Linked DNA regions of Gemmata obscuriglobus. Each later gene encodes a partner of the first gene's protein in a complex. Links are inferred from orthologs where the notes say so. Each region holds a gene or a part of one and is shown on either strand. Other genes may lie near its edges. The genes, in order: rny and GobsT_RS31810.

Region 1 (14,999 bases):
GTCGGCGCGGCGAGCGCCTCCGCCGGCACCTTCAGCACGTTCTTGACGAAGTCCTCGCCGAGGGTCCAGGTGTTGAACACGAACGGCAGCTCGAAGGTGCCGGGCAGTTGCGCCTCGATCTTCTTCAGCAACTCGTCCGTGAACCCCTTGGCCTTCAGCACGGCCGGGTTGATGTGCGGGCACCCGTGCAGCGTCGCGGCGCCGCGGCTGTACCGCACGATGTCCTCGATCTGCCAGTTGGCGTAGCCCAGCTTGGCGAGCGCCGGCGGCACCGACTGGTTGATGATCTTGAAGTACCCGCCGCCGGCCAGCTTCTTGAACTTCACCAGCGCGAAGTCCGGCTCGATGCCGGTGGTGTCACAATCCATCACCAACCCGATAGTGCCGGTTGGAGCGACAACCGTGACCTGGGCGTTGCGGTACCCGTGGCGCTCGCCGAGTTCGAGCATCCGGTCGGACTCGCGGCGGGCGGCGGCGAGCAGGTCGGGCGGGCAGTACCGGGCGTCGATGCCGACCGGGTACACCGACAGCCCCTCGTACTCGGCGGGGGCGGCGTTGTAGGCCGCGCGGCGGTGGTTGCGGACCACCCGCAGCATGTGGTCGCGGTTGGCGGCGTAGCGGGCGAACGGCCCCACCTCCGCGGCCATCTCGGCGCTGGCGGCGTAGGCCCCGGCGTGCATGATCGCGGTCAGCGCGCCGCACTGCGCCCGGCCCTCGGCCGAGTCGTAGGAGATGCCCTGCACCATCAGCAGCGCGCCGAGGTTGGCGTACCCGAGGCCGAGCGTGCGGAAGTCGTACGACTTCTGCGCGACCGACTGGCTCGGGAACTGCGCCATGTACACGCTGACCTCAAGGATCATGGTCCAGATGCGGACCGCGTGCCGGTACGCCTCAATGTCGAACTTGCCGGCCTTCGTGTCGAAGAACGTGGTCAGGTTCAGCGACGCGAGGTTGCACGCCGTGTCGTCGAGGAAGAGGTACTCCGAGCACGGGTTGCTCGCGCGGATCTCGCCGTCGAGCGGGCATGTGTGCCATTCGTTGATGGTGGTGTGGAACTGCACGCCGGGGTCGGCGCAGCTCCACGCGGCGTAGCTGATCTGGTCCCACAGCTCGCGGGCCGGCAGCGTCTTCTTGGCCTTGGGCGCGCGGCCCTCCTTCTTGGCCTTCTCCAGCTCGGTGCGCCAGAAGAGCTGCCACGGGCCGTTGTTCTCGACGGCGCGCATGAACTCGTTCGGGATGCGCACCGAGTTGTTGCTGTTCTGGCCGGAGACCGTGTAGTACGCCTTCGAGTTCCAGTCGGTGTCGTACTCGTCGATCTCGATGCTCTTCCAGCCCTGGCGGGCCAGTTGCAGCACGCGGGCGATGTAGTTCTCGGGGAGCAGCGCCGCGCGGGCTTCAAGAACCGCCTTGCGCAGGGCGGCGTTCTTGGTCGGGTCGTAGCGCTCCTCGGCGACGGCGTGCCCGTGCAGCGCCCGCATGATCGCGTTGAGGTGCTTGTTCAGGAGGCGCGAGCCGGTGACGAGGTCCGCGACCTTCTGTTCCTCGGTGACCTTCCAGTTCACGAACTCTTCGATGTCCGGGTGGTCCAGGTCGAGCACGACCATCTTGGCGGCGCGGCGGGTGGTGCCGCCGCTCTTGATGGCCCCCGCGGCGCGGTCGCCGATCTTGAGGAAGCTCATCAGCCCCGACGACTTGCCGCCGCCGGACAGCGGCTCGCCCTCGCCTCGGAGCGAGGAGAAGTTCGAGCCCGTGCCGCTGCCGTACTTGAAGATGCGCGCCTCGCGCACCCACAGGTCCATGATGCCGCCTTCGTTCACGAGGTCGTCCGCGACCTCCTGAATGAAGCACGCGTGCGGGGCCGGCCGCTCGTAAGCGGACGTGGAGCGTTCCAGCTCGCCCGAGAGGGGGTTGACGAAGAAGTGGCCCTGGGGCGGTCCCTCGATCCCGTACGCCCAGTGGAGACCGGTGTTGAACCACTGCGGGCTGTTGGGCGCCGCCATCTGCATGGCGAGCATGTAGCAGACTTCGTCGTAGAACGCGCGGGCGTCGCGCTCGCTGGTGAAGTAGCCGCCCTTCCAGCCCCAGTAGGTCCAGCAGCCCGCGAGCCGGTGGAACACCTGGCGCGAGTCCGTTTCGCCACCGGCAGGCGTGTCGGCCGACACCGGCGCGCTGCGCTGAATCCAGGCCGGAACGTTTTCTTCGTGAACGCGGTTGAGGCGCGCCGGGACGCCCGCGCGACGGAAGTACTTCTGAGCGAGGATGTCGACCGCCACCTGCGACCACTTCGCCGGCACCATCACGTCCGTCATCTCGAACACGACCGACCCGTTCGGGTTGCGGATCGTGGAGCTGCGCGGGGCGAACTCGATGCCGACGAAAGGGTCTTGCCCTTCACGAGTGAAACGGCGCGTGATCAGCATGGCGTAGTCCGGCAGTTAAAGAGGCGAAGAAGAGCGGACTTCCATGAACCGCGTCTTCATGATGCCTCAGCCTGTCAGTGATCGGCAGACGGGGACGGCGAGTCGCGGGCAAGATTTACCAGCCTTGCCCAGGCGCCCGATGCGCTCCCCCGACAATCGTCACAGACAGCGCAATCTATCGGCTCACTCTAGTGAACAAGTTTCCAGAAAATCTATGTCTCTGTCAAGCCGTGAGTTGCGCCCGCGATCTGCGCCGGACATGAACCGCGCATACCGTTATGCGACGCGGGCCGGCCTCTCCATCTTGGAAAGGCCGGCCCGCGTCGCACACCGACGGGAACACTGTGTGCCGTATCCGTCACCCACCCGCGCCGGGCACGAACGGCAGCGTCAGACCGGGTTGGTCCTGGTACTTGCCCTGTTTGTCCGCGTAGCTCGTCTTGCAGACCGCTTCGGCCTTATAGAAGAGGATCTGCGCGATCCCCTCCCCCGCGTAAATCTTCGCGGGCAGAGGCGTTGTGTTGCTGATCTCGATCGTGACACGGCCGCGCCATTCTGGTTCCAGCGGCGTTACGTTCACGATGATCCCACACCGCGCGTACGTACTCTTCCCAACGCATACGCACAGGATGTCGCGCGGGATTTCCAGGTATTCGACCGTTTCCGCCAGGGCGAAGCTGTTCGGCGGGATGATGCAGAAATCCGCGTCCACATCCACGAACGACTTCGGGTCGAAGTTCTTCGGATCGACCGTGCTGCCCCAGACGTTCGTGAACACCTTGAAGTGCCGGTCCACGCGCACGTCGTAGCCGTAGCTGGTCACGCCGTAGGAGATGATCCCGGGCCGGTGCTGCTGCGGGGCGAACGGCACGATCTTTACGTCGCGTTCAATCATCCAGTCGGGAAGTACGCCCATCACCCGGCCTCCTGCACTAATTCACCCTCTCCATATCGGCGCCCGAGGCCGCACGACTGCACGAAACGCGCAAGAAGGGTCGGCCGGGGCGATCAACAAGAACTGCGGTAGCGGGGTCGCGGCCCGGACCGATACAACAAGTGCCAATCAGCTTACCAGACGCGAGCACCCACAAATGGCGCCCACCATCCTGTTCCTGGCTCTCGCGACCGCGGCCCCCGCCACCGAGCTGCAAACGGAGTTGTGGCAGGTCACGCCGGGCGCGGCGGCGAAGCGGTGGGCCGCACCCGCGCAGCCGGTCACCAACACGCGGGCCGTCGTGCTGATTCCGGGGTTGCACTTCCACCCGTTGCGGCCGGTTAAGGCCGTGAAGCCCGAATTGCGCCACTGGCAGCACCCCAAGAGCGAACTGGTCAAGGCGCTCTCTAAGGACTTTGACGTGTTCGCGTTCGCCTACTCGCAAACGGTGAGCCTCGACGATGTCGCACAGTCACCGGGACTACGCACCTTCGTGGCGGAACTCCGCAAGGCGGGTTACACCGAGATCGTCCTCGTCGGGCACTCGGCGGGCGGAATCATCGGCCGGCAGTTCGCGGACCAGAACCCCGATGCCGGCGTCACGAAGGTGATCGCGGTGGCGTCCCCGTTCGCCGGGGCCGAACTCGCGACGCTCAACGTGGGCTACCCGAAGGCGCAAGCGCCGTTCGTGAAGTCGCTGACCCCGGAAGCGCGTAAGGCGGCGGTTGGCGCCAACACCTTCAACAAAGAGATCGAGTTCGCGTGCGTCGTGTGCAAGGTCAAGCGGCTCGAATCGGACGGCGTGGTGAACCTCCGCAGCCAGTGGCCCGAAGAGCTTCAGAAGCTCGGCGTTCCGGCGGTGCTCGCAACCGTGAGCCACACGGAAGCGATGGACGAGGCCGAGAGCACCAAGACCATTCACGCGCTCGCCACGGGAAAGCTCGCCCGCTGGTCCGACGAGGAAGTGACCAACGCCCGCAAGGTGCTGTTCGGCGAGACGGTCACGCGCAACAGCTTCTTGCGCCGGCAGGCGAAGTGAAGTTGACGTGACCCCGGCACTCAAAGGTGCAAAACACGTTAGCGAACCACCGGGGCCACGCCGCACCATTCTACGCACCCGACCCGAAACCAATTCGAGGAAGCGACATGGCGCGCTGGCTGTTCAAGGAAGAACCCGAGACGTACAGCTTCGCCGACCTCCAGCGCGACGGTCAGGCCACCTGGACCGGCGTCAGCAACGCACTCGCCCAGAAGCACTTGCGCGCGGTCAAGAAGGGCGATCTCGTCTTCTTCTACGCCACGGGAAAGATCAAAGCCGTCGTCGGCGTGGTGGAAGTCATTGGCGACCCGTCACCGGACCCAACCGACGACACGGGTAAGTGCGTGGCGGTGACCGTCAAGCCACTCCGGGCACTTGCAAAGCCGGTATTGCTTGCCACCGTCAAGGCCGACCCGGCTTTCGCGTCCTGGGAATTGGTGAAGCAAGCTCGGCTGTCGGTGATGCCTGTTCCGGATGCGCTATGGGAGCGGATCGAAGCGTTGGCGCAAGGTTGACGGATCGCGGCGCCTCTGTCGCACTCCCCAAATTGCCAGGCCCGCCGGGCCGTCCCGCTATTCATGTTGGGGGACCCCGATAAGCCGTTGGGCACGGTCGGGGTGTATCCGGAGCCACTCAATGGCTTCGGAACAACGGTTGGCCGGGACGGTGTGTAACACGTGGATCACGGCCTTACAGAGCGCGGCCAGCACCTGCAGCGCGGCACCCCGGCGCATCCTCGGTCTTGGCGTCCACCCGCACCTGGACCAGCACCGCGCGCCGCCGGGGCGTATGCGGTCAGCCGGTGCGCGCCCGACCCGTCCCCGTGCCGGCTGCCGCGCAAGGTCTTGCCGTCCAAAGCGATGTGGACCCGGGCCACGGGGCCGACGCGCCCGTCGAGCCACCGGGTCCGGGCCGCTTCGAGTTGCTGGGGATCGAACCGGCGCAGGGTCCGGGACAGGGTCGATGCGGCCGGGGTCTTGCCGCGTCGGAACCCGAGCGCGTGGGCCAGCGGGAACCCGTGCTGGCGCCCGAACCGAGCGATTCCCTGGAGGCTCGTGCGCCCCATCAGCAGGGACAACGTGACCAACCCGAGCACCGCTCGCAGCGGGTCAATCCGGCCCTGCAACCCGCGCGGGTTGCGCGGGCATCGAACACCTCGGGCTGAAGGAATTCCCCAGCTACCCAACAAACCCGCTCGAGCCAAGATGAAATAAGGAACGGCCCTGGTGAAGGTTCAAGCGCGAATGATCGCGATTGACGGGATGGTGTTGGTGCTGTGAAAAAGCGATGCGGATCAGGCGAATGACTTCTCGCCGCAGAATCCCGCGATGGGCCGAAGCGGGCACGCGACGACGGGTGTCAGGTAAGGTGTCCCCCGCCCGGTGTGGTTCCGGACGAGGGAGTTTGTGGTGGCTCGTTCTGCGGCCACGGAACGAGCCGGGGCGGCTGCCCGTTTGCGTAAGTCGTTGCTATTTCGCCACATCGGTGGCGCGGCTCTCGCGGATCACCGTGACCTTGATTTCGCCGGGGTAGTCGAGCTGCTGCTCGATCGCCCGAGCGATGTCCCGGCAGATGCGGACCGCGTCGGCGTCGGTGGTGCGGTGCGCGTTCGCCAGCACCCGCAACTCGCGGCCCGCCTGAATCGCGAACGCGTGGTCCACTTCCGGGAACCCGCACGCGACCGCTTCCAGGTCCGCGAGACGCTTCACGTACTTCTCAAGTGTTTCGCGCCGCGCTCCCGGCCGGCTCGCGCTGATCGCGTCCGCCGACGCCACCAGGACGGTGTAAATGTTGTCGATGGTGATGTCGTCGTGGTGCCCGGCGATCGCGTGGAGCACCTCCTTGCTCGACTCGCCGTATCGCTTCGCCAGTTCGGCCCCCACCTTGGGGTGGCCCCCTTCCATCTCGTGGTCCGCGGCCTTGCCCACGTCGTGCAGCAGCCCGCACCGGCGGGCGAGTTGGGCGTTCAGCCCCAGCTCGGACGCCATGATCCCGCACAGGTGCGCCACCTCGACCGAGTGGGCGAGTACGTTCTGGCTGTAGCTCGTGCGGAACCGCAGCCGGCCCAGCAGGTACACCAGTTTCTCGTGCGGCATCGGCACGTCGGCGTCGAGCACCGCTTTCGTGCCCAGTTCCTGGATGTGCTTCTCCATCTCGGCCTGCGTCTCCGCCACCACCTCTTCGATGCGGGTCGGGTGGATGCGGCCGTCCTGGATCAGCTTGGTGAGCGCGAGGCGGGCGATCTCGCGGCGCACGTTGTCGAACGCCGACACGATGACCACCCCGGGCGTGTCGTCCACGATCACGTCCACGCCGGTGAGCTTCTCGAAGGTGCGGATGTTGCGCCCCTCGCGGCCGATGATCCGGCCCTTCATGTCGTCCGACGGGATGTCCACGGTGCTGACCGTCGCGCCGGCGGTCTGGTGCGCGGCGTACCGCTGGATCGCGATCGTCACGATCTCGCGGGCGGTCGCCTCGGCCTGCTGCTTCACCCGCTCCTCGTGCTGGCGGATCTTCTTCGCCACCTCCTCGGCGAGTTCGCGCTCCAGGCGCTCCAGGAGCAGCTTCTGCGCCTCGTCGCGGGACAGACCACTGATCTCGTGCAGCCGCTTCGTTTCCGCCTCCACCAGCTCGTCGAGGTGGCGGGCCTTGTGGTCGAGGGCGCTCTCGCGCTCGGCCAGCTTCTCGCGGGCGGCGTCGAGCTGCTTGTCCTTGCGGGCCAGCTCGCGGTGCTGCTGCTCCAGGGCGTCCTCGCGCTTCTCCACGCGGCGCTCGAACTCGCGCACCTCGGCGCGCGCGGTCTCCAGCTCGCGGCTCAGCTCCTCGCGGCGGCGGACGGCCTCGTCGCGGGCCTTCAACTCGGCGTCGCGGACGATGCGGTCGGCGTCGCGGCGGGACTCTTCGATCAGCTCTTCGCCCTTGGCGGCTGCGAGACGCAGGGCCTCGGGGTCCGGGACCGTGACATGGGGCACCGGAGCCGCCAGGGGCGACGACCGGCGCACGACCAGGTACGTGCCGCCGATGCTCACGAGCACCGCGGCGACGACCAGCCCGCCGATCAGTAGCGGGTCCATTGTGAGCCACTCCTTACGGTGGCCCGTCGAAGCTCGGCAGCGGGACGGCCGGTCCGCGCCATCACGAACCCGGTTCGCGGGCGCGAGCGGGCGCGGAACGGCGCACGAACCTGGTCCCCTCCACATGAAAACGGCTATCACCCGGTCGGGCACGAGGCACCGGCCGGGCGGTCGTCGGTGTCAAGCCCCGCGCGCGGCGGGTCCGAGGTGCGACGGGCGAACCGGTATCGCTTTTGAGGTTAAACGGGTCGCGTACCGTCCGTGACGGTCGCCGGCGAGACGACCGCGCCCGTGGAATCCCGCGCGGCCGTCCTGGCGCGCCGGGGGTTGTGGTTATTATTACCGGCGCGAAGTTCGGCTGCAACTGAACACCGCGCCAAGTTCGGATTCCGCTTTTCGCGAAACCCGCGCACCCGGCCGGGGCGTTGCGGGCAATTCCTTTCGGTGACCCGTAACGGAGCAGGTCAAGGGGCTTGAGCGGGAACTGGCTCAAACCCCTTCGCCGGTATCAGGGTGTGCAGAGGTGTTGACCGCGGAACTGGAGCACCTCCGAACTCTACGGCGTATGTGTCTCAATTGCGTTAATCGATTGATCGTCTGTGCAAAGACACCGGGCGCAAATGAAAACTGATAACATTCACTGCACTTGCATGATTTCTTCACATTTACCTATGTCATTTAACTGCATAAGTTTGCGCTGACTGATGAGGCGGCATTAAGACCCTGTGTCGCTCAGATGCGGCGATGCCACTTCCCGCTCCGCGAAGCGCCATACGCTAGTCAACGTCACGCCCAATAGCTCGCCATACCCCCGCCAGCCCGCCACTGCCGTTGGCAAAATTCTGAGGTTTTTTGATGACGCGTCGTAACGCGCCACGCGGATTTACACTTATCGAATTGCTGGTGGTGATTGCGATCATCGCCGTTCTTATCGGGCTCCTGCTCCCGGCCGTGCAGAAGGTGCGCGAGGCCGCGGCACGCATGAGTTGCACGAACAATCTCAAACAGATCGGTTTAGCGTTCCACAGCCACCACGGCGCTATCGGCCGGTTCCCGCACGCCGGGTCTGACGGGCCGGTCAAAACCTGTTGCGAATCGGACACCGGTAACCGGGTCGCTTGGTCGTGGATGTTCCATCTGCTCCCGTACATCGAGCAAGAGAACCTGTACCGGAACACGGACGACACGGTCGTCCAAAATACGGCAGTTAAAACCTATTACTGCCCGACCCGACGTCAGCCCATCGTGTACTCGGACGGCGCCCGCTGCGACTACGCGGGCAACGGCGGGCGTAACATGACGGAGGCCGGCAAAAGCGGGATGCTCGTGCGCCAGTGGGCCACGCTCCCCCAACCGGCGGGAACCGAACCGAACCAGAAGCGGACCATGAGTGACGTGTCCGACGGGTTGTCGAACACGCTCCTGGTCGGCGAGAAACAGTGCCACCGCGCGCGCCTCGGCGCGGCCGGCGGCGACAACGAGACGTGGCACAACTCCGGTTGGGATCAGGACCACGAGCGGTTCGGTGAGGCCGTGCCGGAACCGGACGACAAGCACCCGTTCGCCTCCAGTCCGAACTATTGGTCGGTTCGGTTCGGCGGCTCACACTCCGGCGGTTTCACCGCGGCCATGGGGGACGGGTCCGTTCGCTTCATTCGCTACGGGATCGACTCCAACAACTGGATGCGAGTCTGCCTGATTAACGACGGCGAAGTGATCAACGCCGACTTCTAGTCGCCGGTCCCGCGCCCAACCGGTCCTTCATCCTTTGCACGAGGCCTCCTTTCGATGACTATCACGCGAGCGACACGCCGCGCGTTCACGCTGATCGAATTGCTGGTGGTGATCGCGATTATTGCGGTCTTGATTGGGCTGCTGCTGCCCGCTGTCCAAAAGGTGCGCGAGGCCGCCGCGCGGACGAAGTGCCAGAACAACCTCAAACAGGTCGGCCTGGCGCTCAACAATTTCCACGCGACCTTCGGGGTGTTCCCGCCCGGGGCGGCCGCCTCGACCACGAGCGGCACGAGCCAGTCGCACCTGAAAAAGGCCGGGCTGACGGTGTTCAACGTGAACCACAGTTGGGCCGTGTTCGTCCTGCCGTACATCGAGCAGGACAACGTCCAGAAGCAGTACTCCATGACGGTGTCGTGGGACCACGCGAACAACCGTACCGCGATCGCCAACCGCATCCCGGTGTTCATGTGCCCCACGGTGCCCAACGGCGACGCGCGGGTGTGCGAGCGCGTCAGCGGCGCCAAAAACCCGCCCGCCGATTACGCGCCGGACAACGGGTACGCCAAGGAACTGGCCGAAAACGACGGCGTTTGTGACGTGGTTCCCGATTATAGCGGCATCCTCGTCGTCAACCGGGTCTACTCGGTTGCCGAAGTGCAAGACGGCGCGTCCAACACGTTCATCATCTCAGAAATTGCCGGGCGGCCCGACCGGTGGCAGGCGGGCAAGCTGACGGGCGCGAACGTGCAGACCGACGGCGGCTGGGCGGACCGTGAGAACGAGTACATCACGCACGGGATGAACGCGGCCGGCACCGGCGGCGGAACCTGTCACACCAACTGCTCGAACAACAACGAGGTGTACAGCTTCCACTTGGGCGGCGCGCACCACGTGATGGCGGACGGGTCGGTGCGCTTCGTCAAGCAGTCAATGGACATCCGGCAGTTCGTCAAGCACATTACCCGGGCCGGCGGTGAAACGCTGTCCGACAACTGATTTTGGGGGATCGTATGAGACGCTCGCTCGGCCCCTTGCTGGTCGCCGCACTGGCAACGGGCTGCTCGGAGTCGGGTCCCCAGCCCAACGAACTGGCCCCGCACCCCGTTCACGGCAAAGTGGTGTACGACGGCAAACCCGCCGCGGGGGTGATCGTCACGCTCATCCCGTCCGACGCGCCGATGGTGCCGCACATACCGCGAAACCCGCAGTCCGTTACCAACCCCGACGGCACGTTCGCACTGTCGACGTTCGCCGACGGCGACGGCGCACCCGAGGGCGGCTATCAGGTGATTTTCCGGTGGCCGGGCGAGAAAAACGCTAAAGCCGAAGGTGAGGCCCAGGAGGATACGGACCGGCTGATGGGTTGGTACGACGGGACCCACTCGACACTCACATGCCGCGTGAAGCCGGGCCGAAACGACTTGCCCACATTCAACCTCCCGAAGGTGGACCGGCCTCCGCCGGTGTCACGGGGAATTCCGGGCCGGAACTGACGGGCTGAAACGAAGCGACCGCACCGGACGAGATTCGTCCGGTGCGGTCGCATTTTATCAGGGGTTTTGCGCGTTCGTGATCGTTTCGTGAACCGGCCGTGATGACAATGCGAGGGTTGTCTGAATTAACATCTATCGGGCTGGCGGATTTCTGTGGCTCGGGCAGAATCTTAATCGGACGACTCGCACCCCGTCCGCTTTGTACCCGTCGCCCGTTCACGGAGATCCACATTCATGGCCCCCCGGCGCCGCATCGTTTCGCGTTCCGGATTCACCCTGATTGAACTGTTGGTGGTGATCGCGATCATCGCGATTCTCATCGGGCTCCTGCTGCCGGCCGTCCAAAAGGTTCGCGAGGCCGCCGCACGCATGCAGTGCAGCAACAACCTCAAGCAGATCGGGCTGGCGTTCCACAACCACGAGTCGAGCTTCGGCTACTTCCCCCAAGGGGGCATGGACGGCGACCCCGCTGCCGTCAGCACGGGCGGCACCCCGAACCCGGCCGGGTACAACTACGACGAAACCCCGCCGGCCTACGAGACGACGACCTGCTGCCGCGCGGCCACCCGGAACGGCTGGAACCACTGGTACCGCATTCTGCCCTACATCGAGCAGGGCAACGTGCACAACCTCGGGCGCGACGACCCGCCGTACTGGCCCAACGTGGCCAACAACGGCGGCGAGGACGACGTGGCCCGGCAGCTCATCAAGATCTACTACTGCCCGACCCGCCGCGCCCCGACCGGGTACGGCGGGACCCCCACCGGGCGGTGCGACTACGCCGGGAACGCCGGCATCTTTACCGGCGAGGTTCACGAAGGGACGGGCGACACCCCCGCGGCACCGCTCGGCTTCACCGTGAACGGCGAGCGGGCGAACGAACGCACCCAGTGGAACTTCGGTGATTACCCCGGCCGTAAGGGGTTCATCGTGTGGCCCGGGCGCGGGGCCAAGCGGACCGTTGGGGGCATTACCGACGGCACCTCGAACACCATCGCCGCGGCCGAGAAGTGCCTCCCCCCGAGCCGCCACGGCGCCGACGGCGGCGACAACGAGCGGTGGAACAACAGCGGCTGGGACGAGGACAACATCCGCTACCACTTCCCCCCGATGGCCGACACGGACCCGCGGGTGCTGTACACCGGTGGCCCCGCCCCGGGCGGCGGCACCATTACGGCCAACGTGTGGCGCCGGTACTTCGGGTCCTCGCACACGGGCGGGCTGAACGCGGTGTTCGCCGACGGCTCCGTGCGGTTCGTGCGGTTCGGCGTCAGTGCGACGTCGTTCATGGCCGCGTGCGGCGCGGACGACGGCGCGGTGTTTAACGGCGGCGACCTGTAACGGGAGGGCACTCACATGGATCGGATCGCTAAACTGTTCGCCCCGGTGATCTGCGTGGCGGCGTTGGTGGGGTGCGGCTCCAAGACGCCGCTCAACACCGCCCCGCTCACGGACGCGGAGAAGGCCGCGATCAAGGCGCAAGACCAGCAGGTCGATGCGGAAGAGAACGCGGCCAACACGAAGAAAAAGAAAAGGTGACCGATTCCGGTTCGCGCCGGCCGTGGGGCGCCAGCACCTCTGCTGGCGCCCCACGGCGTTTTGAACTCAAGCGTTTGCTCACCCGAGGTGCGAATTCATGCGCGCGTTGTTCGTTGTCATCTGCTCGGGCGGCCTGACCGCCCTCATCGGGTGCGGCAAGCCGGCGCCGCCGGCCGCCGCGGTTGTACCCGACGCCGAGCCCCCACCAATCCCCGGCGGGCAGACGTTCGAGAGCCCCGTTTACAAGCTGTGGGCCAAGTTCCCGGTCGGCTCCCGGGTGGTGCAGAGGACGACCACCGAGAACGAGGACAACAAGACCGAGAAGACGGTCACCACGATCTCCTACACCCTGAAGCAGAAGACCGATGAGTTCATTGTGGTCGAGTCGCAGGCCACAACGACCCACTATACCGGGCGGGTGGAGACGAATCCTGCGTCGGAAACCAAAACGCGAAAGATGTTCTCACTGCCGCCGGGGGTGAAGCAGCCCGAACCAAAGAAGGCGGAAGAGGGCGCGGAGAACCTGACCGTTGCCGGAAAATCCTACAAGGCGACGTGGACCCGGGAGAAGGGGTTCACCGAGGCCGGCGACTCGTTCACGCAAACGTGGTCGTCGGACGAGGTTCCGGGCGGGTTGCTCAGGTCGGTGAGCAAGGTGCCGTCGAAGAAAGCAACGATCACCGTGGAGGTGACCGAAATCGCGATTCCGTAACGGATCACGCGGTGGGGCGCGGGACATTCTCGCGCCCCACCGTGCTCAGCCTTTGATGACGCCCAGCGGGCGCATCCGGGCGACCCGGCGCGACAGGTCGGCCTCGTGGACCGCTTCGACCACGTCGTCCACGTTCTTGTAGGCCTTGGGCTGCTCCTCCGCGAGCCCGTTGCGGCTCGACGCCATGGCGATCACCCCCTTATGTTCCAGCTCGCGCTCGATCTTGCGCCCGACGCCGTCCTTGAGCGCCGCGGTGCGGCTCATCGCGCGGCCCGCGCCGTGGCAGGTGGTGCCGAAGGTCTTCTCCATCGCCCCCTGCGACCCCACCAGCACCCACGAGGCGCGCCCCATATCGCCCGGGATGATGACCGGCTGCCCCACAGCGCGGAACGCCTCCGGCACCTCGGGGTGCCCGGCCGGGAACGCCCGCGTCGCGCCTTTGCGGTGGACCCACACCTTCTTCTTCTTCCCCTCGACGGTGTGCTCCTCGAACTTGGCGATGTTGTGAGCCACGTCGTAAAGCTGCTCCATCCCGAGGTCGTCCCACGAGCGGCCGAACACCTGCGCGAACACCTCGCGGGCCTGGTGCATCAGCAGTTGGCGGTTGCAGAACCCGTAGTTGGCGGCGGCGCGCATCTGCGCGATGTACTTGCGGCCCTCGGGGGAATCGGCCGGGGCGCACGCGAGCTGCCGGTCCGGCAGCTCGAACCCGTACTTCTGCGGGCAGTTGCGGAATGTCGCGAGGGCGTCATCACAGACCTGGTAGCCCAGACCGCGGCTCCCGGAGTGGATCATCACGCAGATCTGGTTCAACTCGAGCCCGAACGCTTTCGCGACCTCGGCATCGAACACGCTATCGACCACTTGCACTTCGAGGAAGTGGTTGCCACTACCCAACGTGCCGCACTGCTCGGCGCCGCGCTTCACCGCGTGGTCGCTGACCTGGTGCGGGTCGCCGCCGTCGATCAGCCCGTTCGCCTCGGTATGATCGAGGTCGCGCGCCACGCCCAGCCCACGTGCGATGACGAACTTCGGCCCCTCGCCCATCAGGCGCCGCGTCTCGGTGGTGTCGAACTTGTACTTCCCGGTGCGCCCCGCGCCGGACGGGATGGTGTAGAACAGCGCCTTCACCAGCTCCTTGATGTGGTGCTTCACGTCGTCCAGGAACAGGTTCGTCTTTACTAATCTGACGCCGCAGTTAATGTCGTATCCGACCCCGCCGGGGGAGATCACGCCGCCCTCGTCGGGGTCGGTGGCGCAGACGCCGCCGATGCAGAACCCGTACCCCCAGTGGATGTCCGGCATCGCGATGCTCGCGACCTGGATGCCGGGCAGGGTGGCGACGTTCGCGACCTGGTCCGCCGCCTGGTCCTTGCGGATGGATTCGAGCAGCTTGTCGGTCGCGTAGATGTGCCCGGGCACGCGCATCCCGGGCTTGTAGCTCTTCGGGATGCGGTGACAGCAGCACCCGATGTTCTCGAGCGGCCCGGTGTAACCTTCCTTCGCCATAAACAGTTCTCAGTAAACGGTGATCGGCGTCCCGCGGGGCGTTCGCCTCAAATATCGACGATGACTTCCGCGAGCCACCCGCCGTCGTGTTCGGCGACCTTCAGTTCGTGGTACGTGATGGCTTTCACTTCGTGCGCCAGCGTGTGGCGCTCCGGGTTGTACGGTTCGCCCGTTGCGGTCGCGGTGAGGCCGTCCGCGGTGACGATCACGTCGAAGGCCGCGAACAGCATGTGATCTGTCTCGAACCGCAGGAGCAACTCTTTGAGCCAGTCGAACAGCAGGAACTCGCGGTCCGATCCCGTGAGTTCGAGTTGCACGTTTTGCGCCGGTCGAACGCCGTCGGGCTCTTCCACCATTGCGGAGAGCAGGCACTTCGCCATCTCCGCGAAGAGAAGCGGTAGGGTGGGGGCGGTGGCCCTCAACCCGAGATCGGCGGTGTGTTCGAACAGCTCGTGCATCGGTGGTTTCACAGACACGGAGGGCAGGGCCGGGGTTCGCTCAGACGGGTTCTCTGTTGAGGTCGAGAACCACATCCGGTCCGTTCG
Region 2 (14,907 bases), 2.3 Mb from region 1 along the record:
GAAAAACGAGAGCGGCTCACGCCCCGGCGGCGCGGAGCACGTCCGGCCACGGCCAAACCGCAACCGTCGAGCCGTGGCCCGGGTGCCCGGTGCTGTACGACACCGCGACCGCCGAGCCGTCCGGGGCGAACTCCGCCTGCCCCCCGCGCCACGCGTGGTCCTCGAGCACCGCGCGCACGAACCCGAGCGACTTCCCGCTCGACACGTCCCAGAACCCCACCCACCCGCTCTCGGTCTCCGCGGTCACGGCGTGCGCCCCGTCGGGGCTGTACGCCAGCGCCGTCGGCTGGTGCCAGTCCGGCACCTTCAGTTCCACCACCGGACCGCCGGCGAGCGGCACGTGCCGCACCAGCACGCGGTGCGGGTTGTACGACTGGCGCCGCACCAGCGCGGCCGAGCCGTCGGCCGTCAGGGCGAACTCGGTGGACGGCGCGTACCCGCCCGGTTGGTCGCCGAACGCCCCCGCCCGGATCGGGATCGCTTTGCCGCGGGCCACGTCCAGTTCCCGCAGCTCGCCGGTGAACGTGAGGCCGATGAGCCGCTTTCCGTCCGGCGTGTACCTCAGCGAGCTGACGCCCTCGACCGCCGGGCTCCGCTCGTACTGCGGCCGGTCGGCGGTGAGGTCGACGGTCAGCGCCTGTTGGTAGGCGACCAGTGTCAACCGGGTCGCGTTCGAGGCCAGCGCGACCCGGCCCCACACCTGGCGCGACCGCAGCACGTGCTCCAGGTCCGCCGTCCCGTCGTCCCACCGGTAGATGCCGCCGTCGTGCAGCGCGACCACGGCGCCGCCCGCCCCCGCCGCGATGGCCGAGATGTGGTTGCTCAGCCGCTTGCGCCCGGTCACCTCGCTCCCGTCGGCGCGGGACACGGTGCGGAACGCGCCGGACAGCCCCTGACCGAGCAGCCCGCGCCCGTCGGTCGTGAACCCGAACCGCGTCAGGTTCACGCTCCACCCGGCGAACTGGCCGAACCCGCCGGCCGGCCGCCCGCCGTCCGAGAGCTGGTCGAAGCACGGGCCGCAGGTGTCCCCCATCCACCCGAGCGACTCCGGCGTGCCGATCGCCCCGCACCGGCACGCCGCGACGTACCGCTCGCCGTCGCCGCGCGCGCCCCGCACGCCGAGCACCGCCTCGGGGTACACGTGCCACCACGGCGGGAGGACGCGGAGCTGTGTCTCGCTCCGGGCGCGCGAGTACCGCGACCGCGTTCGGCCGATTACGCGCACGTGCTTGCGCCCGGCCGGGTCGGTCCACCAGCCGGCGATCACCTCCGGCACCGCCCGCCCGCCCTTGCACGACCGCCGCCGCCCGGCCGCGCCGCCGCTCCGGAGTACGTCCTGCGAAAACCGTCCCCAGAACGCCGCGTCCCGCGACATCCGGTTATCCTGATACCGGTTGTCGCGGTTCGCGGCCCGCATCGCCCGGCCGAGCGCGCCCGCCAGCGCCCCCTCGTCGGGGTCGATCAAGCGCTTATCAAAGATCGACACGGCGTGTCCTCCCGCTGTCGCGCCCGGCGCCATGATACCCGAACGGGCGGATACCGCGGCGCCAGTTGTGCCCTTGCGCGAAACAAACGCTCCGCGCCCCGGACCACGGACAGCGAAAGTGCAAAAAGTGTGTCAGCCCGCCGGTTCGGCATCGGGAGGGGCTTCCGCGCGGCGGGCGACGCGGAGCTTCGCGGACCGCGCCCGCGGGTTCGCGCGACGCTCCTCGAAGGTGGACCGGATCGCGTCGGGGCTGACGGAGCTGTAAACGCCGGCGCGCAGCCCGTCGCGGAACGCGGCCTTCACGAGCCGGTCCTCGCCGCTGTGGAACGAAATGATCGCGGCCACCCCGCCGGGTTTCAGAACCGTTGGCAGCACGCGCAGGAGCTGCTGGAGGCTGGCCAGCTCGCGGTTGGTGAGGATGCGGAGCGCCTGGAACACCCGCGTCACCGGTGCGAGCAACTGCTTGCGCTCGGGCGGCGCCCCGGGGGCGCGGTCGATCCGCACCGGGGCGGCCGCTTCAATAAGGGCGCGCAACTGCTTCGTGCGCTCGACGGGCGCCGTTTGCCGCTCGCGCACGACCGCATCGGCAATGGCCCCGGCCTGGGGCTCGTCGCCGAGTTCGGAGAAGCAGGCCGCGAGTTCGTCGCGCGAAAGCGTGGCGAGGAGCTGCGCCGCGGTGCGCCCGCGGGTGCGGTCCATGCGCATATCGAGCGGCCCGTCCCGCATGAAGGAGAACCCGCGGTCGCGGTCGTCCACCTGCATGCTCGACATGCCGAGGTCCGCGAGCACCGCGTCCACCGCGGTCACCCCTTCGATCGCGAGCACCGTGGGGAGCCCCGCGAAGTTCGTGTGGTGGAGGCCAAACAGCCCGCCGGCCTCTTCGAGTTTGGGTCGCGCGGGTTCGATGTTCCCCACGTCGAGGTCGGTGGCGATCAGCAGGCCGTCGGGCGCGACCCGGCGGAGCAGTTCGAGCGAGTGCCCCGCGAACCCGAGCGTGCAGTCGACGACCGTCTGCCCCGGGCGCGGGTCGAGCGCGGCCAGCACTTCGGCGAGCAGGACCGGGATGTGCGCCCCCTCGGCGGTGGAGCGCCGGACGCGCTTCCGCCAGAACGGACGTTTTTTCTTTTTCTTCGGCGGCTCAGGTTGCTCGTCTGACATGCCGGGTATTGTACGGGACCGGTCCCCGTTACTGGAATGCGGCCGCGCCCCTACAGCCCTCTTTGCCCCTTTCACGCGGCTTACGGTCCGCCATGTGTTCTTGTGTCCGGTGCGAAAACTTGTTAGCTTTCCTGATCTGGCGGTTGACACAGCTCACGCCGCGAGGTTCCTCGCGATTACACGAGGTGTCACGCAACACACGAGTTCGGCCACCAGAGCGCGCAGGAGGTGCTTGCATGCGGTCCGTTTCGCCCCGTTATCTGTTAACCCTCGTCGTCTCCGGGCTGCTGTCCGCAGTCGCGGCTGGTGATCCCCCCACGGCACGCGAAAAAGACGCGCCGGCGGCCTGGCGCATGGCGGACCTCAACACGGCACTACCGAACGCGGCCGACCGCGGCCCGGTTTCGGTTCTCGCCTGGGAAGTCGTCGCGTTCGGAGGCGTGTTCACGACGGAAGAGCGGTGCCTGGTAGTCAAGCGGTACGCCGCGCCCACTGCGGCCGGTCGCGTGTGCGCGGTCGGGGTGCTGTCGCGGTTGCCGAACGGGCAACCACCGGCGTGGGCGCCGGGCGTCGTTCGTGAGTTTGCGGCCGTGCCAACGGACAAGGCATTAGAGGAACTGCTGAACGAATACGGCTGGCAATCCGCTCTCGAACCGGGCGAGTTGGTGCTTCGAATCGGAAACATCCGTCCCAACGTGGTGCGGTACGCGCCACGGGTCACCGACGGCGGGGTGTGCCCAGCGGAGTGGAAGAAGGGGTTTGGCCGCCCCGCACCGACCCAGATGTTCCCAGAACTCGCACCGCACGCTCTCCGAAAATAGGCTCGGACGGCACCGCAGCAGTAGAACCGGCGGCACGCGTTGTTTGTGCCGCTCACCAATTCGCCGTTACCAGAAGGGCATCACGGCCGAGCGGACGTGTCCGCATGTTCCATATTACGGCGGCGCGCAAGATACGCATTAATGCCAGCAGTCCGGCACTCATTACCTGTGATTCCCAGTGATTCAGCTCTGTTTATCTTTCGCGCCGCCGTAATAACAAGTGCTCCGTGGAAGGGCGCAACCGGCCGCTCACTCGTCGAAGAGGCTGGGCGTCGGCGCGGGGGCGATCACCGAAATGCCCGGCGTGTCACGGAGAACCTTATCCAGGCGTTTGGCGTTCGCGATGGCGTCCGGCATTCCGGCCCGCTGGTACTCGTCTGCCGTGGGTTCCAGACTCGGGGGCCGCGTTCCCACGCAGTTGTTGAAGAAAACCAGTGCCTCGTCGGCGCGGTCCGCCTCCGCCATCCGCCTCAGCCCGTCGGCCCACTCGCGCAGTTGCCCCTCGGTGTAGTCGTAAGCGTACCGCAACTTCCCGTCCTGGTACCAGTTCTCGGCGGTCTGCGAATGGAGCCGTGCGTACACGCGCCGGTTCGCGACCCGTAGCCCGCGCGGGAACAGCGTCGGCACGTCCGGCACGCCCACGCTCACCAGATCCATGCCGATGTGCTCCATCCACTCGGACAGGTTGGGCGCGGCCCACGACCGGTGCCGGAACTCCACGGCCACGCGGTGCGGGCGCAGTTGCCCCCCGGTCCGCGCGAGCCAGTTCCGGTTGTCGGCGGTGTTGCGGAAGCTCTCGGGGAGTTGAAAAATCAGCCCGAGCAACTTCCCGGCGCCCGCGAGGTGGTCCGCCGCGGTCTTGAACGCCGGCACGTCGTCGTCGGAGCGCTCGTGGCTGACGGTCTTGGGCACCTTGAGCGTGAAGCCGAACCCGGGCGGCGAGCGGCGGGCCATTTTGGCGACCTGTTCGCGCGTCGGCGGGCGGTAGAAGGACGAGTTGATTTCGACGCACGCGAACCGCGTGGCGTAGAAGGGGAGCATGTCGTGCTGGGCGGTGCCGGGCGGGTAAAACCCACCGACCCACGCGGGGTACGCGTACCCCGCGGTGCCGATCCGGACGTTCATGTGAGCGCTCGTAACGGGCGTTACACCGCATTCTACCCGGCGGCGTTCTGCCGCGCTCAACTCGGTCGGAAGGGGAATTCGGCCGTTCCAAGCTCCACGTGCGGACGAGTCGTTCCTTCATCTGGTGAAACGGTGCCGGTCGGTTTTGGTCCCCACGCTCCCGGCACCGGCCAATCGGTTCCACTTCGCGGTACCCGATTCCCCTCCGGCGCGCCCGTGGGTACAATTCGGGGCGGATTCGCCCGCGGCTCGCCCTCTCCAAATCACCTCGGGACCGCACGACATGCCACGCAAGGTCGTCATCGTCGCAGACCCCGGCATCGACACCACGTTCGCCGTTGCGCTCGCACTCAACGACCCGAGCCTTGAAGTGGTGGGGCTCCTCCCCACCGCCGGGAACGTGTCCGCGGAACAGGCCACCGCCAACGTCCACACCCTCATTGATGTCTTCGATCCCCCGAAGTGGCCGAAGCTCGGGTCGGCGCTGCCCGTCCGGTACGACGCCGACGGCACCGCGCTCCACGGCCCGGGCGGGTTCGGCGGGGTCACGTTCCCGTCCGCCACGCGGCACACGCTGCACCCCGCGGACAAGGTGCTTTGCGAACTCGCCCACGAGCACCCGCGGCAGATCACCGTCATCAACCTCGGGCCGCTCACCACGCTCGCAACGGCCCTCGACCGCGATCCGGTGCTGCCCGCGGTGCTCGACCAGACGGTCATCATCGGGGGCTGCTGGCGCGAGCCCGGGAACGCCGGCCCCGCGGCCGAGTTCCACATCCACCTCGACCCCGACGCCGCCAAACGGGTGTTCGCCGGCGAACTGAACCCGCTGCTGATTCCGCTCGACGCCACGCGCAAGCTGATCTTCTCCCCGCGTGACTTACTCGACCTCCCGAACCCGGACTCGCGGGCGTGCCAGTTTTTGCGCCAAATTGTACCGTTCGGCATCCGCGCCAGTTCCAACCTGTACGGGATCGAGGGGTTCCACCTGAAGGACGTGCTCGGGGTGGTGGCGGTGGCTGTTGCCGGGTGCGTCAGCAGCGAGCCGCACTTCGTAGATGTCGAAACGAAGGGCGAGTTGACCCGCGGCATGACCGTGATCGACACCCGGGCGAACCCGACCGGCCCGCCGAACGCCCGCGTCGCGACCGGTGTTGCGGTTGCCGACGTGAGAGCGTACATCGAGCGCATACTGAAGGCCGCGCACTGAGCGGGAGGATTCCACTGATGCGATTCACCCTGACCGCCCTTCTCGGCACGCTGCTGGTCGCGGTGGCGACCGCTCAGCCGCCCGAGCCGACGCCGCTCCCGCTGCCGGCCCCAGCGCCCGCGGCACCACTGCCGATCAAACTCAAGGCGCCGAAAGACGTTCCGCAGCCCACCCGGGCGGAACTCGAGTCGCTCGAAAAAACGCTGCGCACGCTGGCGCTCGCGCACCTGCCGACCCCGCTGGTGAAGTCGGACAAGGGGTGGGGCAAGCAGAAGGAGTTCGTCGAGGGCCGCGTCATGTTGCGCAACGCCAAGAAGTTCGGTCCCGAGGCCCCCCGGGTGCAGATCAACGACGGGCTGTGGCGCCGGATCACGGTCACCGCGCGGAACCCGAACGAGACGCTCGGGGTCTCGATCCCGGAACTCGTGAAGCTCAGCCCGGACGCCGCCCGCCTCGGCCTCGACACCGTGATGGACATCGACTTCCGCGTCGAGCACCAGTTCTGGAAGCGGGGGCTGCAACTGTACTCCGGCGAGACCCGCGGGCACTGTAAAGCCGGGCTGAAGATGAAGGCCGAGGTCCTCACGAAAACGAAGGCGGTGCCCGGGTCGTTCCTACCCGAGGTGACGATCACGATCAAGGCGACGGAGGCGAACCTGTTCTACGACAAGGTGGTGATCGACCACACCGCCGGCCTCGACGGCGCCGACGCCCAGAAGGCCGGCGAGTTCGTGATCGACCTCGTGAAGGCGATCAAGCCCGATCTCGAACAGCAACTCCTCGAAAAGGCAAACGCGGCGATCATGAAAGCGGCCGCCTCGAAGGAGGTCAAGGTGCCGCTCGACAAGCTCCTCGCCGCGCCGGTCAAGAAATAAGAGGTTTCACCGCAGAGAGCACGAGAGGACGCAGAGAAGACTCAGGAAGAGTTGAGCAGTTGTCGCCCTCTTTTTGGCCGTTCTCCGCCGCTTCGACGACTTCAACCTCGGCTTGTCCCGTTTCGCCGGGCTGCGTATAGAGTGCCACCCCCGCGGCGGGTGCAGATCGCCCCGCCCGCCGCTTCCTGGCAAGGACGCCAGCTCATGCTCCGTTGCGTGCTCGTTACCGCCCTCGCGGGCGTTCTCGTTCTTGCGCCCTGCGCACCGGCTGCCGATCTCCCGCCGCACCCGACCGAAAAGCAACTCGCGGTTCAGGCCGCGATGGTGAACGCCCGCGAGCACCTGGGCGCGCACCGGCCCACCGAAGCGGTCGTGGAACTCGAAAAGGAAATCTCCAACGCCGACGGCAGCACCGCGTTCCTTTCGCTCCTTCGGGAAGCGTATCAGGCCGAACTGGCCCAGTCGGAAAAGAACCCCGTTCCCGACCAAAAGCGGACGGAACAACTCCAGCGCCGGCTGGCGATACTCAATGGCAAACTTAGGCCGGCCCCCGCATCCGTCGGTGTGGCCCCGATCGCGGCGGTTCCGGCACCGAACCTCGGGCCGTCGCTGGTTCCCCCGTCCGTAACAGAAGAACCGGCCGCGCCGGTGCCTCCAGCCGGGAGCCCGCCCGCCCCGACGGCCGGCGCCGGCGCGGCCGCGGCCGACGCGTTCAAGAGCCGGAACTACGCCGACGCCGACCGCCTGTTCGCCGCGCTCGGCGCGGCCCGGCTCTCGGCCGAGCAGAAACTCGCATGGGCGTACTGTCGGGTGAAGCTCGCGGCGGACCGCGTGAACGCGCCCGACTGCCCCCCTGCCACCGCGGCGGCTGCCGTGCAAGAGGTGTCCGAAGCGATTCAACTGATCCCGCCGGGCGCCGAGCTTTACAAGGTGGCCCAGCAGGTGCTGAAGGCGGCGCAGGCGAAGGCCGGCAGCGCCGCCGCGGTCGTCCTCGTTGCGGCATCGGCCGACGTGCTCGAAACGGCCAGCTTCCGGGTCCACCACGGCGGCGACCGCGCGCTGGGGGAGGCCGTGGCGAAGGCCGCGGAGGCGAACCGGAAAGCGACCTTCGAGCGCTGGAGCGGCCCGCCGGGCGGGAGCTGGAACCCGAAGTGCGATGTCGTGATCCACGCCACCGCCGACGCTTACGCGGCAGCCACCGGTAAACCCGCCGCGCTCACCGGGCACGCGAGCGTGAGCCTCACGAACGGCCGCCCCACCGCGCGCCGCATCGATCTCCGCGCCGACGACCCCGTGCTGGCGACCAACGCCCTCCCGCGCGAGCTGACGCACGTGGTTCTGGCGGACCTGTTCGCCGACCGCCCGCCGCCGAAGTGGGCGCTGGAGGGCATGGCAATCCTCGCCGGCGCACCTGCGGAAATCGACCGGTACACGCGCACGCTCGACCGCTGCGCCCGGGACGGCGAACTCCGCACCCTGGCGGCGCTGTTCGAGTTGAAGGACTTCCCGGCCGACAAGATCACCGGGTTCTACTGCCAGAGCGTGAGCGTCACGGACTACCTCATCAAGCTGAAGGGCGAGCGCCACTTCAAGATCTTCCTCAACGACGCGCAGCGGTACGGCACCCCGCAGGCGCTGCGGCGTCAGTACAACATCGACGGTCCGCAGGCGCTGGAAGTCGCCTGGAAACGCGCCAGCCTGACCCCGTGAGGACGGGACACAAAAGCAGAAGAAGATTGGCCGCAAAAAGCACAGGAATCAGAAGAGGATTGGCCGCAAAAAAGCACAAAGGGCACAAAAGGAAACCACAGACGAATAAAAAATAGTGAGTTCAAGACACTTCTCTTTCTCTTCGGTTTTCTTTTGTGCCCTTTGTGCTTTTTTGCGGCCAATCCTCTTCTGATTCCTCGGTTTTCTTTTGTGCCTTTTGTGCTTCTTTGCGGCCAATCCTCTTCCGCCTTCGGCCCACCACTCTTCCTCTTTTAGAGGACACGACCGATGACCGCAGACGACGTGATCCGCCTGCTGCAGTTGCAGCCGCACCCGGTCGAGGGCGGGTTCTTCCGCGAGACGTACCGCTCCGCCGCGACCCTCCCCGCCGCGGCGCTGCCGTCGCACAAGGCAGACCGCAGCGTATCGACCGCAATTTACTACCTGCTCAAGCCGGGTCACGTGTCCGAGCTGCACGTCCTTCCGGGCGACGAGGTGTTCCACTTTTACCTCGGCGCGCCGGTGCGGATGCTGCAATTGTGGCCCGACGGCACCGGCCGCGAGGTCGTGCTCGGGTCGAACGTTGCGGCCGGCGAGGTGCCGCAGCTCGTGGTACCCGGCGGGGTGTGGCAGGGCACCCGCCTCGCCGGCGACAGCGGCTTCGCGCTGCTCGGCTGCACCGTCGCGCCGGGGTTCGATTACGCCGATTACACGGGCGCGACCCGCGCCGAGCTGACCGCCAAGTGGCCCGCGTTCGCCGGGCCGATCGCCGAACTGACCCCGCGCGGCTGAACGCGATCGGGCGCGAGGCGGTCGTTGCCTTCTACCCGTGTGAGCTGCCGTCACCCGCCAGCGCGTCGAGCCACACGCGCAGGTCGTTGCCGTACTCGCTCGCGAGGTCCCCTTTCACGAGCTGCCGGTGGAACGCGGCCGCGCCGCGGCGCCCCAGGTCGGCGGCCTCCGCGTCCGGGAACCGTTTCTCGGGGTCGGCGGCGACCAGGCGCCGGCACAGGCTGACGAGCAGGTCGCTCCCGACGACCTCGTGCGGCAGCACGTCCGCCAGTCGGTGCTCGAGCGTGCGCTTCGACTCGATCAGCCCCGACACCCCGACGAAGCCCTCGAACGGGGACCGCCCGGCCATCATCTCGATGAGCACGTACCCCAGGCTCGCGAGGTCGGACTGCGGGGTGACCGGCGCGCCGTCGAGCACCTCCGGGGCGGCGTACAGCGGGGACCACGCGCGGCGCCCCTCCGCCGACCGCAGGTCCGCCGCGGACCCGACGTCCACCACCTTCGCGGAGCCGGTCCGCTTGAGCATCACGTTGGCCGGCTTGAGGTCGCCGTGCGTGATCCCCTCGCGGTGGAGCGCGGCCAGCGCCGCGAGGCAGTCGCGGAGGATGTGGGTCGCCACCCCCGGCTTGATCCGCGGTTGGGCGGGGCCGTCCGTCAGCACCACGTCCTCGACGAACCGCAGGTGCTCCGGGCCGAGCCGCGCGCGGGTCCGCTCCAGGGTGGCCGGCGTGAGCACCAGGCGCAGGTCGATGCCGTCCACCCACTCCATCCGCATGACGCGGACGCCGCGGTGCTCGCTGAAGTGGTGCACCGCGACCAGGTTCTCGTGCTGCACCGCGGCGACCCGCGCGGCCACCGCCGCGATCCGGGCCATGTCCTCGGTGTACGCCTCCGCGGTGCGGAACTGTTCCGGCGAGAACACCTTCAGCGCGACGGGCAGGGCGAACCCGTCGGAGCCCTCGCGGCGCGCGAAGAACACCACGCCCTGCCCGCCGCGGCCGACGAGGTTCAGGTCGCGGCACCCGGCGGCCCAGCCCGGGTCGGTTCCGGAGAGGATCGCGCGGTAGTGGGCGGTCAACTCGTCCGTCGTGCCGCCGCCCCCGGCGAGCGGGAGCGTGCTGGGGTGAGGTAAGCTGTCATGTAAGCGCGTGGACTCCATGTCGCTCCGGAGAGTCGAGGCGATGGCCGTCATGGCGGAACGGCCATTGTATCGCGGCTTGCGCGCGTGTCTCCGCGCGGGCCGGCTCATAGAATCACCCTCCCGCTCTCCCTTCCAGAAAGGACGCACGCGATGCGATTTGCTCATCCGGTCGTGCTCGCCGGCCTGTTCTGCGCTGCCCCGTTTGCCGCCGCCGCGGACGCCCCGCCCCCGCTCAAAAAGGGCGAGAAGATCGTGTTCCTCGGCGATTCGATCACACAGGCCGGGGTCGGCCCCAAGGGGTACGTCACGGTCATCAAGGGGGCGCTCCACGAAGCGCACAAGGACCTGGGGATCGAGGTGATCGGGGCCGGCATCAGCGGGAACAAGGTGCCCGACCTCCAGCGGCGGCTCGAAAGGGACGTGCTCGCGAAGAAGCCGACACTGGTGGTGATCTACATCGGGATCAACGACGTGTGGCACGGCGAGAAGGACCCCGCAAGGGGCACCCCGAAGGACAAGTTCGAGGCGGGGCTGAAGGAGATCATTGGTAAGATCAAGGACGGCGGGGCGCGGGTGGTCCTTTGCACGCCCACGGTCATCGGCGAGAAAAAGGCGGGCGCGAACAAGCTCGACGCCCAGCTCGACGAGTACGCCGACGTGAGCCGCAAGGTGGCGAAGGAAACCGGGTCGCAACTGTGCGACCTGCGCAAGGCGTTCGTGGACCACATCGCCAAGAACAACTCCGCCGATAAGGACAGGGGCGTCCTGACCACCGACACCGTTCACCTGAACGACGCGGGGAACAAGCTCGTCGCCGACACCATCCGCGCGACGATTGACAAGTGAGCCCACAACCAGAAGCGATTCGGCCCTTGCGCGAAACAAGAGCGTTGCTGCTGGATTCGAGGGCAAAGTGCGGATTCGGTGGTTCGCCCGAGCGCGAACCTGGAGTGAGCGCATCTGAGGCACAGCCTGTTCGACCAGGTGTTATTGAACAGGCTGTGCCGCAAGGTCGCGAAATCGCCGATCGGCACGACCGATTTCGATTCCAACTGCCTGTTCGCAAGGCAATCGCGATTTGGCTTCAGAGTTGCAGCGTGGCAACGCGATTCGAACGCTTTTTCTGACTCAACCGTTTAAAACCCGCGGTGCGGGTGCGTTGAAAACTCTTCCAGCGCACAGACGCCGAACAGGTAAACACACGGGGGCGTCTTTTGGTCAGCCGCGAAGACCTCGTCGTCAAGTCGCTCGGGCCGTGCCGGATCGATTCGCCCATGCTCCCGCTGTTGGAGCAGCGCAAGAGAAGTTATTACAACGTCGACGAAGCCGACCGCGTGCTCTTCGACGACACCGCGTCGGCGCTCGCCGGGCGCGGCGTGCCCGTCGACCAGATCCCGGGGTTCGAGCCGGCCGGGCCGCGGCGCAAGATCTTCTTCGACCCGTCCAAGACGCGCGCCGGCGTCGTCACCTGCGGCGGGCTGTGCCCCGGCTTCAACGACGTCATCCGCGCGCTGGTGATGGAACTGCACTTCCTGTACGGGGTGCAGCGCATCCACGGGTTCTGCAACGGGTACCAGGGGTTCATCCCGAAGTACAAGCGGCCCGTCCTCGAACTCACCCCCCAGTTCGTCAGCCAGATCAACGAGCAGGGCGGCACCATCCTGGGCACCTCGCGCGGCGAGCAGGACCCGGCCGAGATCGTCGACTGCCTGGAGCGGATGGGGATCAACGTCCTGTTCGTGATCGGCGGCGACGGGACGCTCCGCGGGGCGCAGGCCATCGCGCGCGAGGTGGAGGCGCGCGGGACCAAGATCGCGGTCGTCGGCATCCCGAAGACGATCGACAACGACATCATGTTCATCGACCAGAGCTTCGGGTTCCAGACCGCGTTCTCGACCGGCGCGGAGGTGATCCAGACGGCCCACGCCGAGGCGAAGGCGTCGCCCAACGGCATCGGCCTGGTGAAGCTGATGGGCCGGCACTCCGGGTTCATCGCGTGCTACTCGTCGCTCGCGCGCAACGACGCCAACTTCGTGCTCATCCCCGAGGTCCCGTTCGCGCTCGACGGCGAGCGCGGGTTCCTGTCGGTGCTGCGGAAGCGGGTCCAGCGGTCCGGGCACGCGGTGATCGTGGTCGCGGAAGGGGCGGGGCAGGACCTGACGCCCGGGAGCGACGAGCGGGACGCGTCCGGGAACCCGCGGTTCAACGACATCGGCGTGTTCCTCAAGCAGAGAATCACCGAGGACTTCGCCGCCGCGAACCTCGAGCTGAACCTGAAGTACTTCGACCCGAGCTACTTCGTGCGGAGCGTGAAGGCGAACCCGTTCGACGCGGTGTACTGCCTGCGGCTGGCGCACAACGCGGTCCACGCCGCGATGGCCGGGCGCACCGAGGTGGTGGTGAGCCGCTGGCACGGGCGGTTCGTGCTGCTGCCGATCCCGCTGGCGGTCCGCGCCCGTCACACCGTGGACCCCAACGGCGACCTGTGGCTGAGCGTGCTGGAGTCCACCGGCCAGCCGCCCGTGTTCGGATGAGCTGAACGGCAAAACGGAAAAGCCGAGCGCGTTCTTCTTGTTTGCCTTCCGCTTTTGCCTTTTTCCTTTTCACGTTTGCCTTGACCCTTGGGGCGTTCATGCAAGTGGCGGCACAGAAGGCGCTCGGCGCCGACATCCGGCTCCTCGGCAACCTGCTCGGCCAAGCGATCCGGCGCCTGGGAGGGGACGCCGCGTTCGACCTCGAGGAGGAGGTGCGGGCGGCGGCCAAGGAGCTGCGCGCCAGCCCCTCGCCGGACGCCGCGCGGCGGCTCCGCGACCGCCTCGGCACGCTCGACGTGCCCGCGCTCCGCGGGCTGATCCGGGCGTTCAGCGTGTTTTTCGACCTCATCAACCTGGCCGAGCAGCAGGCGCGCGTGCGGGCGCTGCGGCACCGGGCCGCCCGGCCGGACCCGGCCCGCGCCGAGAACGCCGAGTCCGCCCTCCAGAGCATCGCCCGGCGCGGCGTGCCGGTTGAGGAGGTGGCGGACCACCTCGCCCGGGCGCTGGTCGTGCCCGTGTTCACCGCGCACCCGAGCGAGGCCCGCCGCCGCTCGGTGCTGGAGAAGCTCGCCGCGGTGGCCCAACTGCTCGACAAGCTCGAGTACGGCCAGCCGACGCCGTCCGAGCGCGACGCGCTGACCGACGCGATCGCGGAGGAGGTCGAGGCGCTGTGGCTGACGGACGCGGTGCGGTCGGCCCGCCCCTCCGTGCTCGACGAGGTGCGCCAGGTGCTCGGGGTGGTCGAGGCGCGGCTGCTGGACGTCGTCCCGAAGGTGTACCGCAAGCTCGAATCGGCGCTCGAGAAGGTGTACCCGAACCACGGGCGCCGCGTGCCGGCGTTCTTGCAGTTCGGGTCGTGGATCGGCGGCGACCGCGACGGCCACCCCAACGTCACCCACGCCGTCACCGCCGAGGCCGTCCGGCTCCAGCAGGAAACGGTCCTCGCCCACTACCTCCAGCGGATCGAGGCGCTGGGCGGGAAGCTGAGCCACTCGGCACCGTTCGTCGCGGCCGGCCCGTCGCTCGCGGCGTCGCTCGCGGCGGACGCGAAGCTCCTGCCCGGGGTGGCGCAGGGGAAGCCGGGCGAGCCGTACCGCGCGAAGTGCCTGATGATCGCCGAGAAGCTGCGGCGCACCCTCGCGTTCGTGCGCACGCACGCGGACGACTGGGGCGCGGACGCGCAGGCCCCGCCCGCCGGGGTGTACGTCGGCCGCGGCGAGTTGCTCGCCGACCTCACCCTGATCGCCGACGACCTGCGCCGGGCGGGTGCGACCGCGAGCGCCGACGGGGCCGTGCGGGACTTCATTCGGCTCGTGGAGGTGTTCGGGCTGCACCTCCTGACGCTCGACATCCGTCAGCACAGCGCCAGGCACGAGGCCGCGACCGCGGAGGTGCTGGCCGCGGCCGGGGTGTGCCCGAACTACGCGGCCCTGTCGGCGGACGAGCGGTTCGCGGTGCTCGCGAAGGAGCTGGAGTCCTCGCGCCCGCTGGTCCCCGCGCACCTGCCGTTCACCCCGGACACGACGGAGGTGGTCCGCACGTTCCGCACGATGGCGGCGGTCCTGGAGCAGCGGTGCCCGGAGGCGCTCGGGACGTACATCATCAGCTCGACGACCGAGCCGGTCCACCTGCTCGAGGTGCTCCTCTTCGCGCGCGAGGCGCGGCTGTTCCGGCCCGCGGAGGGCGTGAGCCGCATCGACGTGGTGCCGCTGTTCGAGGCCCTGGAGCCGCTCCGCTCGGCCCGCCGGATCGTCACCCGGCTGCTCGAGCTGCCCGTGTACCGGCGGCAGGTCGAGCTGCGCGGGAACCGGCAGGAGGTGATGATCGGGTACTCGGACAGCAACAAGGAGAGCGGGTTCCTGCAGTCCGCGTGGGCGCTGTACCGCGCCCAGGCCGAGCTGACCGAGCTGGGCCGCGGGGCGGGCGTCACGATCCAGTTCTTCCACGGCCGCGGGGGCGCGGTCGGGCGCGGCGGCGGGCCGGCGAACTACGCGATCCTGGCCCAGCCCAAGGGCACCGTGGACGGCCGCATCCGGATCACCGAACAGGGCGAGA

What was found.
Region 2: rny (region 1) and GobsT_RS31810 share a complex: the UniProt entries of both Bacillus subtilis proteins name them as parts of the possible RNA degradosome complex. The link is inferred for Gemmata obscuriglobus from one-to-one orthologs.

What each region holds. Positions count from the first base shown.
Region 1 is NZ_CP042911.1:5,326,681-5,341,679, forward strand. Bases 5,166-8,088 are described here. They hold rny (ribonuclease Y), read right to left. Parts: upstream 7,468-8,088; coding sequence 5,863-7,467; downstream 5,166-5,862. Other genes in these bases: GobsT_RS22310 (transposase family protein), read right to left, coding at 5,166-5,597. Also shown: GobsT_RS22290 (vitamin B12-dependent ribonucleotide reductase), read right to left, coding at 1-2,420; dcd (dCTP deaminase), read right to left, coding at 2,779-3,336; GobsT_RS22300 (esterase/lipase family protein), read left to right, coding at 3,512-4,393; GobsT_RS22305 (EVE domain-containing protein), read left to right, coding at 4,501-4,908; more of GobsT_RS22310, read right to left, coding at 5,076-5,165; GobsT_RS22320 (DUF1559 domain-containing protein), read left to right, coding at 8,323-9,201; GobsT_RS22325 (DUF1559 domain-containing protein), read left to right, coding at 9,256-10,197; GobsT_RS22330 (DUF4198 domain-containing protein), read left to right, coding at 10,212-10,694; GobsT_RS22335 (DUF1559 domain-containing protein), read left to right, coding at 10,929-12,035; GobsT_RS22340 (hypothetical protein), read left to right, coding at 12,051-12,233; GobsT_RS22345 (hypothetical protein), read left to right, coding at 12,331-12,945; GobsT_RS22350 (RtcB family protein), read right to left, coding at 12,991-14,454; GobsT_RS22355 (archease), read right to left, coding at 14,502-14,912; GobsT_RS22360 (GspE/PulE/PilB domain-containing protein), read right to left, coding at 14,953-14,999. UniProt on the Bacillus subtilis protein: Endoribonuclease that initiates mRNA decay. Initiates the decay of all SAM-dependent riboswitches, such as yitJ riboswitch. Involved in processing of the gapA operon mRNA, it cleaves between cggR and gapA.
Region 2 is NZ_CP042911.1:7,659,779-7,674,685, forward strand. What follows is about bases 10,862-13,692. They hold GobsT_RS31810 (ATP-dependent 6-phosphofructokinase), read left to right. Parts: upstream 10,862-11,532; coding sequence 11,533-12,852; downstream 12,853-13,692. Other genes in these bases: GobsT_RS31805 (SGNH/GDSL hydrolase family protein), read left to right, coding at 10,862-11,164; ppc (phosphoenolpyruvate carboxylase), read left to right, coding at 12,951-13,692. In the rest of the region: GobsT_RS31760 (WD40 repeat domain-containing protein), read right to left, coding at 17-1,486; 16S rRNA (cytosine(1402)-N(4))-methyltransferase RsmH, read right to left, coding at 1,619-2,644; GobsT_RS31770 (hypothetical protein), read left to right, coding at 2,881-3,465; GobsT_RS31775 (DUF72 domain-containing protein), read right to left, coding at 3,715-4,590; GobsT_RS31780 (nucleoside hydrolase), read left to right, coding at 4,874-5,800; GobsT_RS40655 (hypothetical protein), read left to right, coding at 5,818-6,675; GobsT_RS31790 (hypothetical protein), read left to right, coding at 6,880-8,385; GobsT_RS31795 (cupin domain-containing protein), read left to right, coding at 8,674-9,177; GobsT_RS31800 (serine/threonine-protein kinase), read right to left, coding at 9,209-10,336; more of GobsT_RS31805, read left to right, coding at 10,469-10,861; more of ppc, read left to right, coding at 13,693-14,907. UniProt on the Bacillus subtilis protein: Catalyzes the phosphorylation of D-fructose 6-phosphate to fructose 1,6-bisphosphate by ATP, the first committing step of glycolysis.